Regions from separate parts of the Vibrio atlanticus genome, predicted to be linked through region 1. Evidence: riboswitches for the same ligand, from Rfam matches in the RefSeq annotation. Region 1 holds a riboswitch; the other holds the start of a gene.

Evidence for each region. Region 1 has a riboswitch for thiamine pyrophosphate ahead of thiD (bifunctional hydroxymethylpyrimidine kinase/phosphomethylpyrimidine kinase). Riboswitches for the same ligand answer to the same signal wherever they lie in the genome.
Region 2: it holds a riboswitch for thiamine pyrophosphate, as region 1 does, so the genes downstream of both, thiC (phosphomethylpyrimidine synthase ThiC) here and thiD (bifunctional hydroxymethylpyrimidine kinase/phosphomethylpyrimidine kinase) in region 1, are expected to answer to the same signal.

The regions. Positions count from the first base shown of each region.
Region 1 covers NZ_AP025461.1:1,450,893-1,458,780, reverse strand. Annotated here, with positions in the region: gene OCV30_RS22110 (DUF4382 domain-containing protein) at 1-142, shown strand, start outside; gene OCV30_RS22105 (helix-turn-helix domain-containing protein) at 317-1,045, shown strand; gene OCV30_RS22100 (DMT family transporter) at 1,131-2,048, shown strand; TPP riboswitch at 2,147-2,258, shown strand; gene thiD (bifunctional hydroxymethylpyrimidine kinase/phosphomethylpyrimidine kinase) at 2,355-3,263, shown strand; gene OCV30_RS22090 (ABC transporter ATP-binding protein) at 3,253-4,011, shown strand; gene OCV30_RS22085 (ABC transporter permease) at 4,004-4,819, shown strand; gene OCV30_RS22080 (ABC transporter substrate-binding protein) at 4,938-5,894, shown strand; gene tenA (thiaminase II) at 5,903-6,571, shown strand; gene thiM (hydroxyethylthiazole kinase) at 6,641-7,426, shown strand; gene OCV30_RS22065 (methyl-accepting chemotaxis protein) at 7,564-7,888, opposite strand, start outside.
Region 2 covers NZ_AP025460.1:3,386,270-3,394,157, forward strand. Annotated here, with positions in the region: gene OCV30_RS15285 (HesA/MoeB/ThiF family protein) at 1-71, opposite strand, end outside; gene OCV30_RS15290 (thiamine phosphate synthase) at 61-1,353, opposite strand; gene thiC (phosphomethylpyrimidine synthase ThiC) at 1,353-3,302, opposite strand; TPP riboswitch at 3,432-3,530, opposite strand; gene crcB (fluoride efflux transporter CrcB) at 3,593-3,976, opposite strand; gene OCV30_RS15305 (multicopper oxidase family protein) at 4,077-5,459, opposite strand; gene OCV30_RS15310 (ATP-binding protein) at 6,351-7,888, opposite strand, start outside.

The sequences.
Region 1 (7,888 bases):
TTACTCTTTAGGCTATACCTGTACAGCGCAACACGACAGTGATGAAGACAATGCTGATCCGGTTGCTGATGGTTTTGAAATCTATGATGTTCAAAATAGTGTTCAGGTAGTGGTTGGTCAGGATAGCCAAGTATCGTTTTAAATCTTTGACGTGATTTAACATTCGAATAAATACGGCCTCTCATTTGGAGGCCGTTTTTGATCACGTCACCTAGTTAGCATGAATTTGATGAGCATTGAGTATGACTCTAGGGAAGTGATAATGTAACGTTGTCTCTCTTACTTTAACCTAGCGAAATGTATTCCGGTGTTGCTCATGAAATCTAGCTTAAGCATTCGATCTTACACCAAGCAATTTAATACCCATGCTCATGATGACCATCATCAATTGGTATTGCCGATCCAAGGCAGTATTAATATCGAAATGGTGGGGTATGTTGGCAAAGTGGCCGTGGGCGAATGTGTGGTGATTCCGGTAACCACAGCACATGCGTTTAAGGCGGATGAAGCCGCGCGGTTTATTGTCGCGGATATGGCGGAGTTGCCGCAGCACTTGTTAGAGCATGAGCTCTCGGTTTTTACGATCACACCACCTTTGATGAGCTTCTTGCTGTTTGTTGAGAAGCAGCTGGAATATCAGGTCGATAGTGGCATTGAGTCATCAGTTTTGGATGTGTTTTCATTGCTGTTAGAGCAACAACAAGTCAGCAAGAGCATCGACCCAAGAATCCGTGCGGTACAAAGGCTGATTGCGGATAACTACACCCAGCCGTTATCCATTTCACAACTTGCTGAAACGGCCTGTTTGAGCCCTACTCAATTCAAAAAACGCTTCAAAGAATGTCTGGGCATCAGTGCGCTTAAATACATCACTCGATATCGTATGGAGAAAGCCCAAGCCTTGTTAACTCACACCGATTTACCGGTTCAATTGATTGCTGAAAATGTGGGATATAGTGATGTTTCTGCTTTCAGTCGTCGCTTCTCTCAGCACTTTGGTATGTCCCCAAGGGCGTTTCTAGGCTCAATGAAAGAGAGTCTTTAGAAACAACAATAGCGTCCTTTTGGCAAACTAACTCTTATCAATTTTCACTATTATCTATTTCAGAACTGAAAATTGGGTAATAGAAATGAGTCTTGCCATCAATCGCGTTAACGAATTCCAAACGGGCACTTTAGCCATCTTGTTTGCTTCTATTTTATGGGGCACGACAGGCACCGCCGCAAGTTTTGCTCCTGATCTAAGCCCATTAGCAATTGGTGCTTTTTCTATGGGCGTCGGTGGCCTAATGCAAGCGGGCTTGGCATATCGAAAAATCCTATTCGCTTTCGACAAGCTTTTGCAGAATAAGAAGCTGTTGGCAGTGAGCGCTTTGGCTTTGGCGGTCTATCCTTTAGCTTTCTATTCTTCAATGAAATTATCAGGCGTGGCGATTGGTACAGTGGTTTCGATTGCAACCGCACCTTTCTTTTCGGCACTGTTAGAGTGTCTGATTAGCAAAAAGAATAATATTGACCGACGTTGGCTCACTAGCTTTGCGATTGGTGTGGTGGGTATTGGGTTGTTGGTGTTTTCAGAATCTTCATCTGTGAGTGAATCTGGTGATGATCTCAAGCTATTGGGTATTGCTTTAGGTTTGCTCGCTGGGTTGTGTTACGCCATTTATTCTTGGGCGACAAAAGCACTGATCGATAAAGGGATTAAGTCACAAGCGGCGATGGGCAGTATTTTTGGCCTCGGCGCGATGCTGTTGCTGCCAACACTCTGGTTTACGGGTGATAACCTGTTTTCCTCGCAGATTAACGTATTAGTCATCAGTTATCTGACGTTAATCCCACAATGCTTGGGCTATATCGCCTTCAGTTTTGGTTTACGCCATGTGACCGCGAGTAGCGCCAATCTACTTACTTTGTTTGAACCAGTAGTTGCAGCGGTGCTTGCCGTCTGCGTTGTCGGTGAGCTGATTCCTTTTATAGGTTGGTTAGGTATGTTTCTGATTGTGCTGTGCTTGTTGATACAGTCGAAGCCATCTAAAGGAACGCTATAAGTATTTGTTTTGTTGTGCCTAATTGAAATTTATTCATGCGTAATTCTTATAATTGAATAAAATCAGTATCTCAGTTGTGAGAGTGCTGTTACTATCGCTATCAATAGTCGGGGGGCATATACCTTATTTGGTGTTTGCTGAGATCGTTAATCGAGACCCGTTGAACCTGATTCAGTTAACACTGGCGTAGGGAACTATAAGCACTCGATCTACGTCTGCACCCATGAATACTTTCATGAGCCTAATGCGACTTCTCCTTCGATCAGTGTTCGTTCTCCTACGTCTTGTAAGATAGTAGGAGCGACAATGACACACAGTTCTATTTCAAAAGATTTAACGCCAAAAGCCTCAACTCCAAAATCCTCAACACAGCAGCACTCTGCTGAAGATACGATTCGCACGAATACTCCGATTGTATTGACTATCGCAGGCTCAGACAGTGGCGGCGGTGCCGGTATTCAAGCTGATATTAAAGCTATGTCTGCCACCGGTAGTTTTGCTTGTTCGGTAATTACCGCGATCACTTCCCAGAATACGCAAGGCGTTTCCGCTATTTTTCCTATTCCACTCGACCATGTTGCCAGCCAGTTAGATGCGGTTTTTACTGATCTCAATATCGTGGCCGTGAAAGTCGGCATGTTGGCCGATTCGCAAATCATCAAAGTCGTCGCGGACAGAATTAAGCAGTACCAACCTAAGCATCTTGTGATTGACCCTGTCATGGTCGCGACAAGTGGTGATCTTCTTCTAGAAAACTCAGCTATCACGACGCTAAAGCAAGAGTTGATTCCGCTGGCAGACATCATTACGCCTAATTTACCTGAAGGCGCAGCATTAACAGGCAAGCCAGTACCTGAAAGCGAAGCTGAAATGCAGGGCATGATTGAAGACCTGCGTGCTTTGGGCGCGAAAGCGGTACTCCTAAAAGGTGGCCACCTAGAGAAAGATGAGAACAGTAACGACTTACTGATTCTGCCAACTACATCTGCTTTGATTAGCGCGAAGCGTTTTCCTACCAAAAATACCCACGGCACGGGCTGTACGCTCTCTTCTGCTATCGCTTCTTTCTTGGCTCAAGGCAACTCGCTTCCAGAGGCTGTCGACCTAGGTAAACAATACATTTCACGCGCGATTGCTCATGCCGACGAACTTCAAGTTGGTCAAGGCCATGGCCCGGTAAATCACTTCTTCGCTGGGCACGGTAATGTCCGTTAATACGGTTGGCGTTCAACTCAGCAATGCCTCCTTACGTTATAACGACAGCGAGCACGTAACCTTATCGGGATTGTCGCTTAGCTTAAATGCAGGTAAGTGGACGGTATTGTTGGGTCGAAGTGGCTGCGGAAAAACCACGGTATTGCGTTATCTGGCAGGTTTGCTGGACGATAAGGTGGAGTGGCAGGGCACATTGGTAACCTCTGATGAACTGCCTTTAACGGATCGCATCGCTTACATGGCGCAGCAAGATTTGTTACTGCCGTGGTTGTCGGTTATCGACAATGTATGTCTGAGTCATCGCTTTCAAAATCCAGCTTTTGATAAAGCACAGCAAACCAATCAAGCACTAGAGTTGCTCGCTGCGGTTGGTTTGGCTGATTACGCGAATGCGATGCCGGATCAGTTGTCTGGCGGCATGCGCCAGCGTGTTGCTTTGGCTCGCACCTTAATGCAAGACAAGCCTGTTGTGCTGATGGATGAGCCTTTCTCTGCGCTGGATGCGGTAACAAGACACAAGTTACAGAGCTTAGCGTGTGAACTGTTAAGAGATAAAACCGTTGTGTTGATTACTCATGATCCACAAGAAGCGGTGCGTTTGGCGGATAACTTGTATGTGTTGCAAGGCACTCCGGCAAGTGCACAGTCACTGTCTGTGCCTAATACAGCGACACCAAGAGTGTTAGACGGTGAATGTGCTGAGTTACAACAAGCGATCTTAGATCAGTTGGAGCGTGACTATGAATGATCTAACGCGAAGCGAAGCTGTGGCTCGTTTAGCTAACGTACAGACTGCCACTACACGTCCTCGTCAGATGAATCCCGCGATGCGTTTGCTTATCAGCTGCGCCGTGATTCTCGGTTTATGGCAGCTGGTGGTGGTTATCTTCGAGATGCCTAGCTTCATTCTGCCAGCACCTGCAGAAGTCTTCATCAAGCTAATTGAACGTTACGATGTGCTACTCAAGCACACTTGGGTGACTGCGCAGGAGATCTTACTTGGTCTGCTACTCGGTTTGTCTATGGGGCTGTTTTTCGCCCTACAGATGTTGATGTTCGAACCGCTGAAACGCTGGTTGTTGCCTATCTTAATCGCTAGCCAAGCGATTCCTGTATTTGCGATTGCGCCAGTATTGATGCTGTGGCTTGGTTACGGCATCGCGTCAAAAGTGGTGATGGCGGCGATCATTATCTTCTTCCCCGTGACCACTTGTTGTTACGACGGTCTGCGAAATACACCGACTGGTTATCTTGATCTTGCCAAGACCATGGGTGCATCTAAATGGCAATTGCTCCGTTATATCCAATTGCCTGCTGCGCTGCCAACTTTGGCGTCTGGTATTCGTGTGGCTGTGGTGATTGCCCCAATTGGTGCAGTTGTCGGCGAGTGGGTCGGTTCGAGTGAGGGGCTAGGTTACTTAATGCTGCAAGCCAATGCGCGCATGATCATTGATGAGATGTTTGCGGCCTTATTCATCTTGGCGGTGCTGTCTATCTCGCTCTATTTCATCACAGACAAATTACTTAAAAAAGCTATCCCTTGGGAGAACCAGTGATGGTTAGCTCAATAACACTTTGTTTAATAAAGCTTCGCTCACGCTATTTATCTAAACAAACCTCGTTAAAAATTAGCTCTAGAAACACAATAATAATATTCAAAAGGAAAGGTTAACTATGAAAAATACCAAATTGGTAGGTGCAGTGGCATTGCTTGCTTCGCTAGTTTCAGGTCATGCATTGGCGGATTCTGAACAAAAGAAACTGACACTGATGTTGGATTGGTTTGTGAACCCGAACCATGGTCCGATAGTGATCGCACAAGAGCGTGGCTACTTTGCTGATCAAGGCTTAGACGTCGAAATTCAAGAACCAGCTGACCCAAGCACACCAGCAAAACTGGTTGCAGCGGGTAAGGTTGATTTAGCGGTCACTTACCAGCCAAGTTTAACCATGGATGTGGCAGCAGGTTTACCTCTTGTTCGTGCTTCAACCCTGATCGCAACGCCACTGAATACGTTGATGGTTTTAGATAATGGCAAGAACGATTCACTAGCGGATCTAAAAGGCAAAAAGATCGGTATTGCGATTGCGGGTAACGAGGAAGCGACGATCGGCACCATGCTAGCGCAAGAAAATGTTGCGTTTACAGACGTGCAAACCATCAATGTCGGTTGGGCACTGTCGTCTTCATTGGCATCAGGCAAGGTAGACGCAATTTGGGGTGGCCTACGTAACTTCGAAACTAACCAGTTAGCCCTTGAAGGCTTTAAAGCGAAAGCATTCTTCCCAGAAGAGCACGGCGTGCCAGCTTACGACGAGCTTATCTTTGTTGCGAACGCAAAGCAGCACGACGACGAAGCGATCAAAGCGTTCAACAAAGCATTGGAACAAGCAACGACTTACATTGTGAACCATCCACAAGATTCATGGAGTGAGTTTGTGGCGTATTCACCAGATACGTTGAACAACGAACTTAACCAACGCGCATGGAACGACACATTGACTCGTTTTGCACTTCGCCCTTCAGCGGTTGATCTAAAACGTTACGACGATTACGCACAGTTCATGTTCGACAAAGGCATTATTAAATCACTACCAAAAGCCGCTGACTACGTACCGACTTTTAACTAAGGAATCTCATGAAATACCAAGACTTAATCCAAGCTTGTCAGCAAGATTGGCAAGACTACACCGAGCATGATTTTGTTAAAACGCTGGCAAACGGCACGCTCGCTCAGCCGTGTTTTCTGCATTACTTGAAGCAAGATTTTCTGTTTTTAAAGCAGTATGCGCGTGCTTATGCTTTGGCGATTTACAAAGCTAAAACCTTGGCTGATATGCGTCGTGCACTGCCAAGTGTTCATGCTCTGCTAGATTCTGAAATCTCTCACCACGTGACTTACTGTGGTCAGTGGGGTTTAACCGAATCGGATTTAGAAAATGAACCTGAAGACTTCGGCACAGTTGCTTACACGCGCTACGTTCTAGATGCGGGTATGACAGGTGATCTTGTCGACTTATATGCGGCACTGGCTCCGTGTTCAATCGGTTACGCTGTTATCGGTAAAGCGCTGTTAGAAAGCAGTGATACTGTATTGGAAGGCAACCCATACGCAAGCTGGCTGCAGCTTTACGGCGGTGAAGAATTCCAGTCTGGTGTGGCAACGGGTGCGGAATACTTCAATCAACTGCTTGCTGAAATTGATATCAACAGCGAGCGCGGTCAAAACATCGTTCATATCTTCAAAACCGCAACGCGTATGGAAGTGGCTTTTTGGCAGCAAGGGCTGAACGCTCTTAATGACTAATCACGGCTAAACCTTGTCGCTAGCCAACCTGCAGCGGCTTAAACGACTTTCACGAATAAGGATTTACCCATGCTAACTGAACAAATCATCCAATCGTTGCGCGCAGTACGAGAGCAAAAACCACTGGTTGTGAACATTACCAACTACGTCGTGATGAACAATACGGCCAATGCGTTATTGGCGATTGGAGCTTCGCCTATTATGGCGCACTCGCAACAAGAACTGGCTGAGATGATGTCTTTCTCTGGCGCTTTGGTGATCAACATTGGCACGCTCGACAGTGTTTGGACGCCGAGAATGTGTTTTGCTGTTGAGCAAGCGAACGCGAACAACAAGGTTGTGGTTCTTGACCCTGTGGGTTGCGGTGCTAGTACGCTGCGTACCGAGACTTCTCGTGAAATTGCACGTTTAGCGGATAAATTGATCATTCGTGGTAACGCGTCTGAGATTATCGCGTTAGCGGGCGAGCAAGCGCAGAGCAAAGGTGTTGATGCGCTAGATAGCAGTGATGCAGCATTAGGCGCAGCGCAATGCTTAGTGGCTGAATACGGTGCGAATGTGGTGATTTCTGGTGAGACAGATTACGTTGTCACCAAAGACAGCGTGGTGACGTTAAACAATGGTCATCCAATGATGCCGTATGTGACCGGCATGGGTTGTACCTTAACGGCATTAACGGGAGCTTTCGCTGCTGTTGGAGATGAAAGTGGTTTAGCGGCAGCGGCGGTATTGGGTGTGGTTGGTGAAATCGCAGCTGAGAACTCTCGCGGCCCAGGTAGCTTGCAAATGAACTTGCTTGATGAGTTGTACCAGTTAGACGAAGAGACTCTGATTCAACGTTTGAAGATTCAGTAGATTCAATCTAGATCTGTATTCCTAGCTCACTAAAAAGCCCCCAACACATATGTGTTGAGGGCTTTTCTATTGGTGCTTCAAAACCGTATTAACTCGTCGTCGTGTTAGCTATCTCGTTATATGAGCAATTGGCTTCGTTAGGTTCTAAATCGATTCACTTGGCTCTCTAAGTGATGAGCAACTTCGGTTAAGTCGCTCGCGGCACCAGAAATGCTGCTGACAGACTCTTGGTTGCTCTGCGCGATGGTATTGGCACCTTGCGCGTTTTCACCTAGAGATTTTGTTAGGCAATCTTGTTCATCGACGGACACTGCTATCTGGCTATTCGCTTGGTTCAGATCTTGAATGTGTTGGTTGATCACATGTAAGTTCTGAGAAGCTTGCTGTGCCTGAGTTGAAGCATCTGAAACCGTGCTGTGGCTCTCTTTGATCGACTCTAACGCATCTTTAGCGCCACGTTGT
Region 2 (7,888 bases), on a different replicon from region 1:
TGTCCTTGTTCACCGACTTCAGGTAACGCAATTTGTCGTTGATAACGAATAAATTCAAAGTCACTCAGCATAGCTAGGCTCCTGCATAACCTCTTCTTTGAGAGCTGGAGGTTTAGACGCCATCAGTTTTTCGAAAAATTCGATCACCTTTTTAGGGTCTTCCGCTAATGTAATCGCACGAACAACCGCCAAACTCGACACCCTACAATCCCACACCTGCTCAGCTGTCGATTGGTCAATACCACCAATAGCAACCGTCGGATAACCGGTGAGTTCTTTTGTATATGGGATAGTATCAATCAGCTGTTGATACAGAGATAAACGAACTATACCCTGAGGCTTTGATGGCATCTGCTTAGTCGTTGTTGGAAAGATGTGGCCTAGCGCAATATAGCTTGGGTTGATTTGAACAATGCGCAGTAACTCGTAATAGCCATGAGTCGATAAACCAATCTTTATACCCGCTTGGCTCAACTGTGAGAGGTTTGATTCTTCAATATCCTCTTGCCCCAAATGAACACCAAAAGCGTCATGCTTGAGTGCAAGCTGCCAGTAATCATTGATAAAAACTTGAGCGTTATGCTCTCGACCAAGCTCGATAGATCGTGCGACTTGTTGCTCTAAGTCCGCTTGCTGCGGGTTCTTAATACGTAGTTGAACAGTGTTGATTCCAAGCTTGAGTAATCTTTCGATCCAGTCAACATCATCAACTACGGGGTATAAACCGAGGCTACTCTTATTCAATTCAGGAAAAGAAAGTGATGTCCCTTGGTTAGCCCAACCTACGCTTATATCCAATCGTTGATCTTCAAGAACAGGGATAGGAAAATTTTGGTAATGTGCAGGCCATGTTCCACGTGAAACATTAGATGCTGCGCGAGCTAAAACTAGTGCGTCTTCTAATGGGAATTCCAGCGCCAACAAAGTAAGTAACCAAGCAAAGTGGCCGCGATTATCTAACTCCTGATGAGCTGTAGTTTCACTCTTGATAGCACGATTAGCATCTAGGTGTGACCAGATATCCAGTACAGCTGAATCATCTGAGATACCGATATAGATAGTATTCGGAGTTTGTATAAAGGCATCACAAACGTCAGTTAACGCGACTGAATTACTGTAATCAACAACATGGTTCAATTCCGCTAACTGACACTTAGCCAATGAATCAACATCATGAGCAAAGCCAATAGATAACGCCTGCTGAGCATCAACGATAGAGAAGTATTGAGTTGGGCTTACGCCCAACTCAACTGCATCGGTTGCAAAGCCTTGTCGCTTAGCAACCAATAGACAGTTCTGCACTTCTCCCGTTAACTCAATATTTTGAGATGGGATGAGTATCTTCACTGTCATTATTCCTCTAGTTGAGCTTCTTTTGCACCTACTGCAGGGTGGTAAAGTTCAGAGCCGGTATCACGGAACTCTTGTGATTTCTGACGCATTCCTTCCAACGGGTTATCCAACATCTTAATTTCGATAGCCTTATCAGCCGCCACTTGTTCGGTGTCTTTCGCATACTCTCGTACTTCCTGAGAGATCTTCATCGAGCAGAATTTAGGTCCACACATAGAGCAGAAGTGAGCAACCTTACCCGACTCTTGTGGCAGAGTTTCATCATGGAAAGCACGCGCGGTTTCCGGATCTAAAGCTAGATTAAATTGGTCTTCCCAACGGAATTCAAAACGCGCCTTTGATAATGCATTGTCGCGGATTTGTGCGCCCGGATGTCCTTTTGCCAAGTCTGCTGCATGTGCTGCCAGCTTGTAAGTAATCAAGCCAGTCTTCACGTCTTCTTTGTTTGGTAAGCCTAAATGTTCTTTAGGAGTGACATAACAGAGCATCGCACAGCCGTACCAACCAATCATGGCGGCACCAATACCAGAGGTAATATGGTCGTAACCAGGGGCAATATCTGTCGTCAGTGGACCTAAAGTATAGAAAGGTGCTTCGTGGCAGTGCTCTAACTGCTCTTCCATATTCTCTTTGATTAGGTGCATTGGCACATGTCCTGGGCCTTCAATGATCACCTGCACGTCGTATTCCCAAGCTACCTTAGTCAACTCACCTAAAGTACGTAACTCCGAGAATTGAGCCTCATCATTGGCATCTGCAATAGAACCCGGGCGTAGGCCATCACCCAATGACAGGGCAACATCGTACTTCGCACAGATCTCGCAGATCTCGCGGAAGTGAGTATAAAGGAAGCTCTCTTGGTGATGTGCAAGACACCATTTCGCGATAATAGAACCACCACGAGAAACAATGCCAGTGACACGTTTAGCCGTCATCGGAACGTAGCGAAGCAACAAACCTGCGTGGATAGTGAAGTAATCAACACCCTGCTCTGCTTGTTCAATCAAAGTATCGCGCATCACTTCCCAGTTAAGGTCTTCCGCAACACCATTCACTTTTTCAAGGGCTTGATACATAGGAACCGTACCGATTGGTACAGGGCTGTTACGTAAGATCCATTCGCGAGTTTCGTGAATATTACGGCCGGTAGAAAGGTCCATTACGGTATCGCCACCCCAGCGAGTTGACCATACTAACTTCTCAACTTCTTCTTCAATCGAAGAGCTTACTGAAGAGTTACCGATATTAGCGTTCACCTTCACTAAGAAGTTACGGCCAATAATCATCGGTTCTGATTCTGGGTGGTTGATGTTTGAAGGGATAATAGCTCGACCTTCAGCAACCTCCTTGCGCACAAACTCAGGGGTAATTTCTTTCGGTAGATTTGCGCCAAAGTTATGGCCAGGATGTTGGTGGTTAAGCTGCTCATCAGCAAACTTCTGACGCCCCATGTTCTCACGTATAGCAATGTACTCCATCTCAGGAGTGATAATCCCCTGACGAGCATAGTGCAGCTGAGTAACACATTGATCGTCAGTCGCGCGACGAATTCTAGGTAGATTGCCGTAACGAAGGTCGTCTAGAGTTTCATCTTCTAAACGTTCTTTAGTGTAAACAGAGCTTACATCGTCTAACAGTTCCGTATCACCACGCTCATCAATCCATTGCTCACGCAACTTTGGAAGGCCGCTATACAGGTCTATTTGATGCTTGGGGTCAGTGTAAACACCTGAGGTATCGTAAACTTGAATGGGTACATTAGGTTCGAATACAGGCTCTTTTTTGGTACCACCGACAAGGCTATCAGCAAGTGATATTTCTCGTACAGGGACTTGAATATCTTCTCGAGATCCTTGGATGTAAGCTTTTTTTGAATTTGGATAAGGTTGTACGGATAAAGAATCGATGAAATTCTTCGCTTCCAGTCTTGCTTGTTTACGACTCGACATAGCATTTTTCCTTGGCTTTTAGCCATTATTTATAGGGATAAAAATGCTTGACGGATTAGATGCTACAAGAGGGATCACGGTAAGAAATACAGTTGTGATCTGGAGATAGATCTCTAGATGGATTCTAGTTAGATATCTACTCTTGTTCCCTTCGCAGGTATTAGCCTGATCAGGTTCAACGGATCCCGAGTTAACGGTCTCAGCCATATGGCACTCCGACAAGTTCGATCGAGTATATAAAAACGCCTTGGATAAACCAAGCCGAGTTGTTAACAAATCGTAAGAAAGTTTTAAGACTTTATCAAAAGTTGGAAGCCGATCCATGCTGCTGAGATGCTGAGAACCACGTTAAGTAGCACATTGAGTCCCATCTTAAAGAAAGCACCCTGCTGCATAAGAAGCACGTTATCCATCGAAAATGTAGAAAATGTAGTCAGTGCTCCAAGGAAGCCAAGACCGATAATTTGTCTCCATGGTTCTGTCGCAACCATCTCATTCTCAAACGCTGCGATGAGTAAGCCCATAATTAAAGAGCCAATCACGTTAACAGTTAGCGTACCATAAGGAAAACCACGCCCTAGCATCACCACACATAACTCTGAAATCAAATAGCGCGAACAAGCACCAAATGCGCCACCAATGGCAATAAAACCTAAAATAGATAACTGACCCATGAATCCTCCCAAACAATAATCCCTATATTCTAGCTTTAACGCTGATAAAAGCGAGGGTAGAAACTAAGAATGCATGCGCAAATATTAAACGTTACAGGTGTCACTTAACTTCGATATATCCCATTAAACCCGTTTTCATGTGTTCTATAACATGACAGTGATACATCCAACGTCCTGGGTTGTCGGCAAAAAATGCGGCTTTCGCTCGACCATTCTTTCCAAGTAACACAGTATCGGTATGGAAAGGTTCTTCAATTTTTTTACCATCAAGTTCCAATACAGTGAATGTATGACCATGAATATGAATCGGGTGATGATATTGAGTGACGTTCTTAAGATCGAATATGTAAGTCTTACCTAGCTCTAAAGTCGCCAACGGCTCAGGGATATTGTCTTTGCTCATCCCCTCCCACGCTCGTTTATTAGTAAGCCAAAATTTAGGCATCGATTTACCATCTTTAGATACAGGTGAAACCGCCCCCTCCCACTCGAACACGAAATCGATCTCTTCAGCATTAGCAAGATCTAGATTAGGTACTGGATTCAATGGTAATAATGGCAACACTCGCTCTTGAGTAAATGCTGAATCTACGACTTCAAATTCACACAAAGAAAATGGGAAACGCCCCTTCATTTGGAGAACGTTAACTCGCTCACCAGCTTTAGGAGCGACCAGTCCGATATCAACACGCATACCCGGACCAATTTTATGTTGAGTAAGTTTATAAGGCGTTTTCACAGGGTTACCATCAATGGCAATCACCCATGCCTCAGCCCCTTCGATAGCAATAGGATAAGTGATCGTATTATCGACATTCGCAATACGCAGTCGAGTCGTTGCGTGCTGCTTTAATTGGTATACAGGTTCATGAACACCATTGACGCTGCTCCACTCTCCTGGAGTACCCATACGAGCACTGAGTCGAGGAATCATTAAGCCTTTCCATTGACCTTGCTTGTCGATATGCCAATGTTTAAGCATCAATGCGTGTTCTTCGTCAAACTGCACGGGAGTGCTTTCTTCTACGATAATAAGGCCAACTAAACCCATACCAAGTTGTTTAACGCTATTCATATGTGGGTGATACCAAAATGTGCCAGCATCTGGCGGCGTAAACTCATAAATGAATGTTTCACCTGGCATGATCGGTGGCTGACTTAAGAAGGGAACACCGTCCATTTCGATAGGAATTCTTAAGCCATGCCAATGAATAGTCGTCGGCTCTGATAGCTTATTCGTAAAACGAATTGTGACCTTTTCACCCTGTCGACATCGAATCGTCGGAGCTGGAATCTGTCCATTAAAGGCTAAAACATTAGTGTCAAATCCCACGACTAATTCAGCCATTGAAGGTTCAGCAGTTAAGTCATAAACATACTTACCTTGAGCATCAACAGACTGCTTCATAGAACAAGCGGGTAAAACAGTGAGTGCAGATATAGCGAGAGATGATTGAATAAACTTACGACGGGAAATATCCATATTTGTTGCCTTTTAGTAATAACGACCAAAATGTAACAAAATATTGAGAATAATTCTCATAAAGAAGTGGGGATTGTGCTGTTGGTTGTTTATAAAAGAGGCTGGGATAAGTGAGCACTTACCTTTCTAAGGCCAAATATCAGCCAATGCAAGAAATGACAGCTTAAATATCACACATATAGAAAGCCAAAAGACCTCTATCTTCGACTCGATCTTCAAACTATTACGGAAGCGTTAAGGTTCGAATATCAACATATCCAAATAGGAAAAGTTGCGTAAAAGCATTATGAGTCGAAGCTAATAAAAAAGGCTCCAGAATTTCTGCTGAGACTTTAAATATGGCAGGAGTGGAGATTTAGACTCCCAACGCGCGCTGTTTTGGTAAGTCGGGGAATCCGCTGCTTTGCTAATGGCGTATAATTAGCTTCAGAAAGCAAAAAGGCTCTAGCATTTCTGCTAGAGCCTTAAATATGGCAGGGGTGGAGAGATTCGAACTCCCAACACGCGGATTTGGAACACGTAATTTCGCTGCATTAAAGACACAATCAAACAACTAACCTGACTATGTTGGCATGTCTCATATGGGAATTACGCAAGCGAATAGACTGCAATACGCTCACCACGGAATGTTATTTACAAATAGTATCGAGAACCACTGACCAACTAACACCACGTCTAAACTTCGAGCTAAATTTCCGACTATGTCTTTAGCAATGGATACATTGTAGCCATTCAACCAGCGATTAGTGGGACTGCCCTACCATTATCAGGGTTTAACATTCAGTAAATAACTTAAAGTATCTTAGGGTCGCTTTCACAGACAACGCCTAAAGTATGGCGATGATACTCTTTGTTACGCGATTATATCTCTGTCGATATACTCGCAACTCTTCAAGACAATACAGCTTGTTGATATAAAGGCATAATTTGTTGATAAGCCTCGTCGTAAAGATTCGTTTTTAACAAGCTATATTTTTCAATCATAGTCAGTGTTTTAAATTCATCTGTTGCCTTCTCAAAAGAAACTGAACCAATAATTAGTTGACTATTAGTTGAAAGACCGTCGATACATAAATCGAAAAGCTTTTTCGCTGTATGTGGGTCAGGGTCTTGCTGTTTAGGCGAATCGATTACCACAGGAAGCATTGGGTTTGTTGATTTATCTTCTATCGTTTTAAGAAGAGCATAGTGATAAGCCAATATAGCTCTTGGAGCACGGCTACCTGTTTCGCTCTTCGAGATCGGACCGTATTGAAGAATAGTGCCAACTTTCGGATCTTTAATACCTAACTCAGTTTGTGCCAATTTTAATGACTCTTTGAATTTGTCATTAATTTCTTTGGAGCGCTTTTTATCATCGAACTTTGCAATCTCTTCGGATAGCTCAGTTCTAGCGACATCTAATTCACCTATTTTCTGTAGCAACTCATTAATCTGCTCATCGAAAGTGAACTCAACCTGCTTACTTGCTTGTGATTTAATAACGTCTTGAAGAGTCAAGTGTTCTTTTACTTCCTGAAGCATACCTTTCAGCTCAGAGCTTAACTTTTGAGCATTTTTCAAATCTTCTTTGATACTTGTAATTTTCTCATCATATACTGACTTTTGCTCATACAATTCGGGGACGATTTGTAAAAGCTTATCTCTATTTTCAAGTACCGCATATTTGGCTTCTAAGCCTGCCGATGGCGATAGAGAATCGATGTTATTTTCATCAAGCTGTCTTTTTGATTCTTCTATCTCAGCTACTAATTCATCTCGCAAAGATAAGACTTCAATTAGCTTGATTCTGTATTCTGTTTCTTCCTGATGCAAGTCTTGACACTTACGAAGGAACCGCTCTAATAATTCTTCATAATATTCAACATCAACATCAAAAAGTACTCTTCCAAATGATTCTTCGAAACGCTTCTTTGCAGCTTCTAGAGCTTTTAATGTTGCTCTGATTTCTTCGAGGTCGATATCAATTAAATTAATCTTTCCTTGAAGCTTATAATATTCCTTGGGCTTTACACCTGTATGGAAGTTTAAGATGTTTTTCTGCCAATCTTTGTACATTGCCAAGCTACTGAATGAATCTAAAATCTTCCCCCAGCCACTATCTTGATCAATATAAAAAGGAAGGTAAAGACTTGCTGGCTGTGCTTGCCCTTGAACCAAGTTACTCTTAGTAACAAGCTCTAAGTTGAAATCAAAGATATCTCTTACAGCTAATGCAATGTCTGTACGTGAATTAGAGGTGACTAAGTGTTTCTGTCCTTCAGTGATATCAAATATGGAAATACGTTTTTCGTGTCGAACAAAAGCATAATCACGATCATTAACACAAATAACCACTTTTGAAATGAAGTTATCATCCTTCCACTTTTTATCTAGACGAACATCAGCACCTAATGTGTGATATAAGCTCTTGATAAAGCTAGATTTAC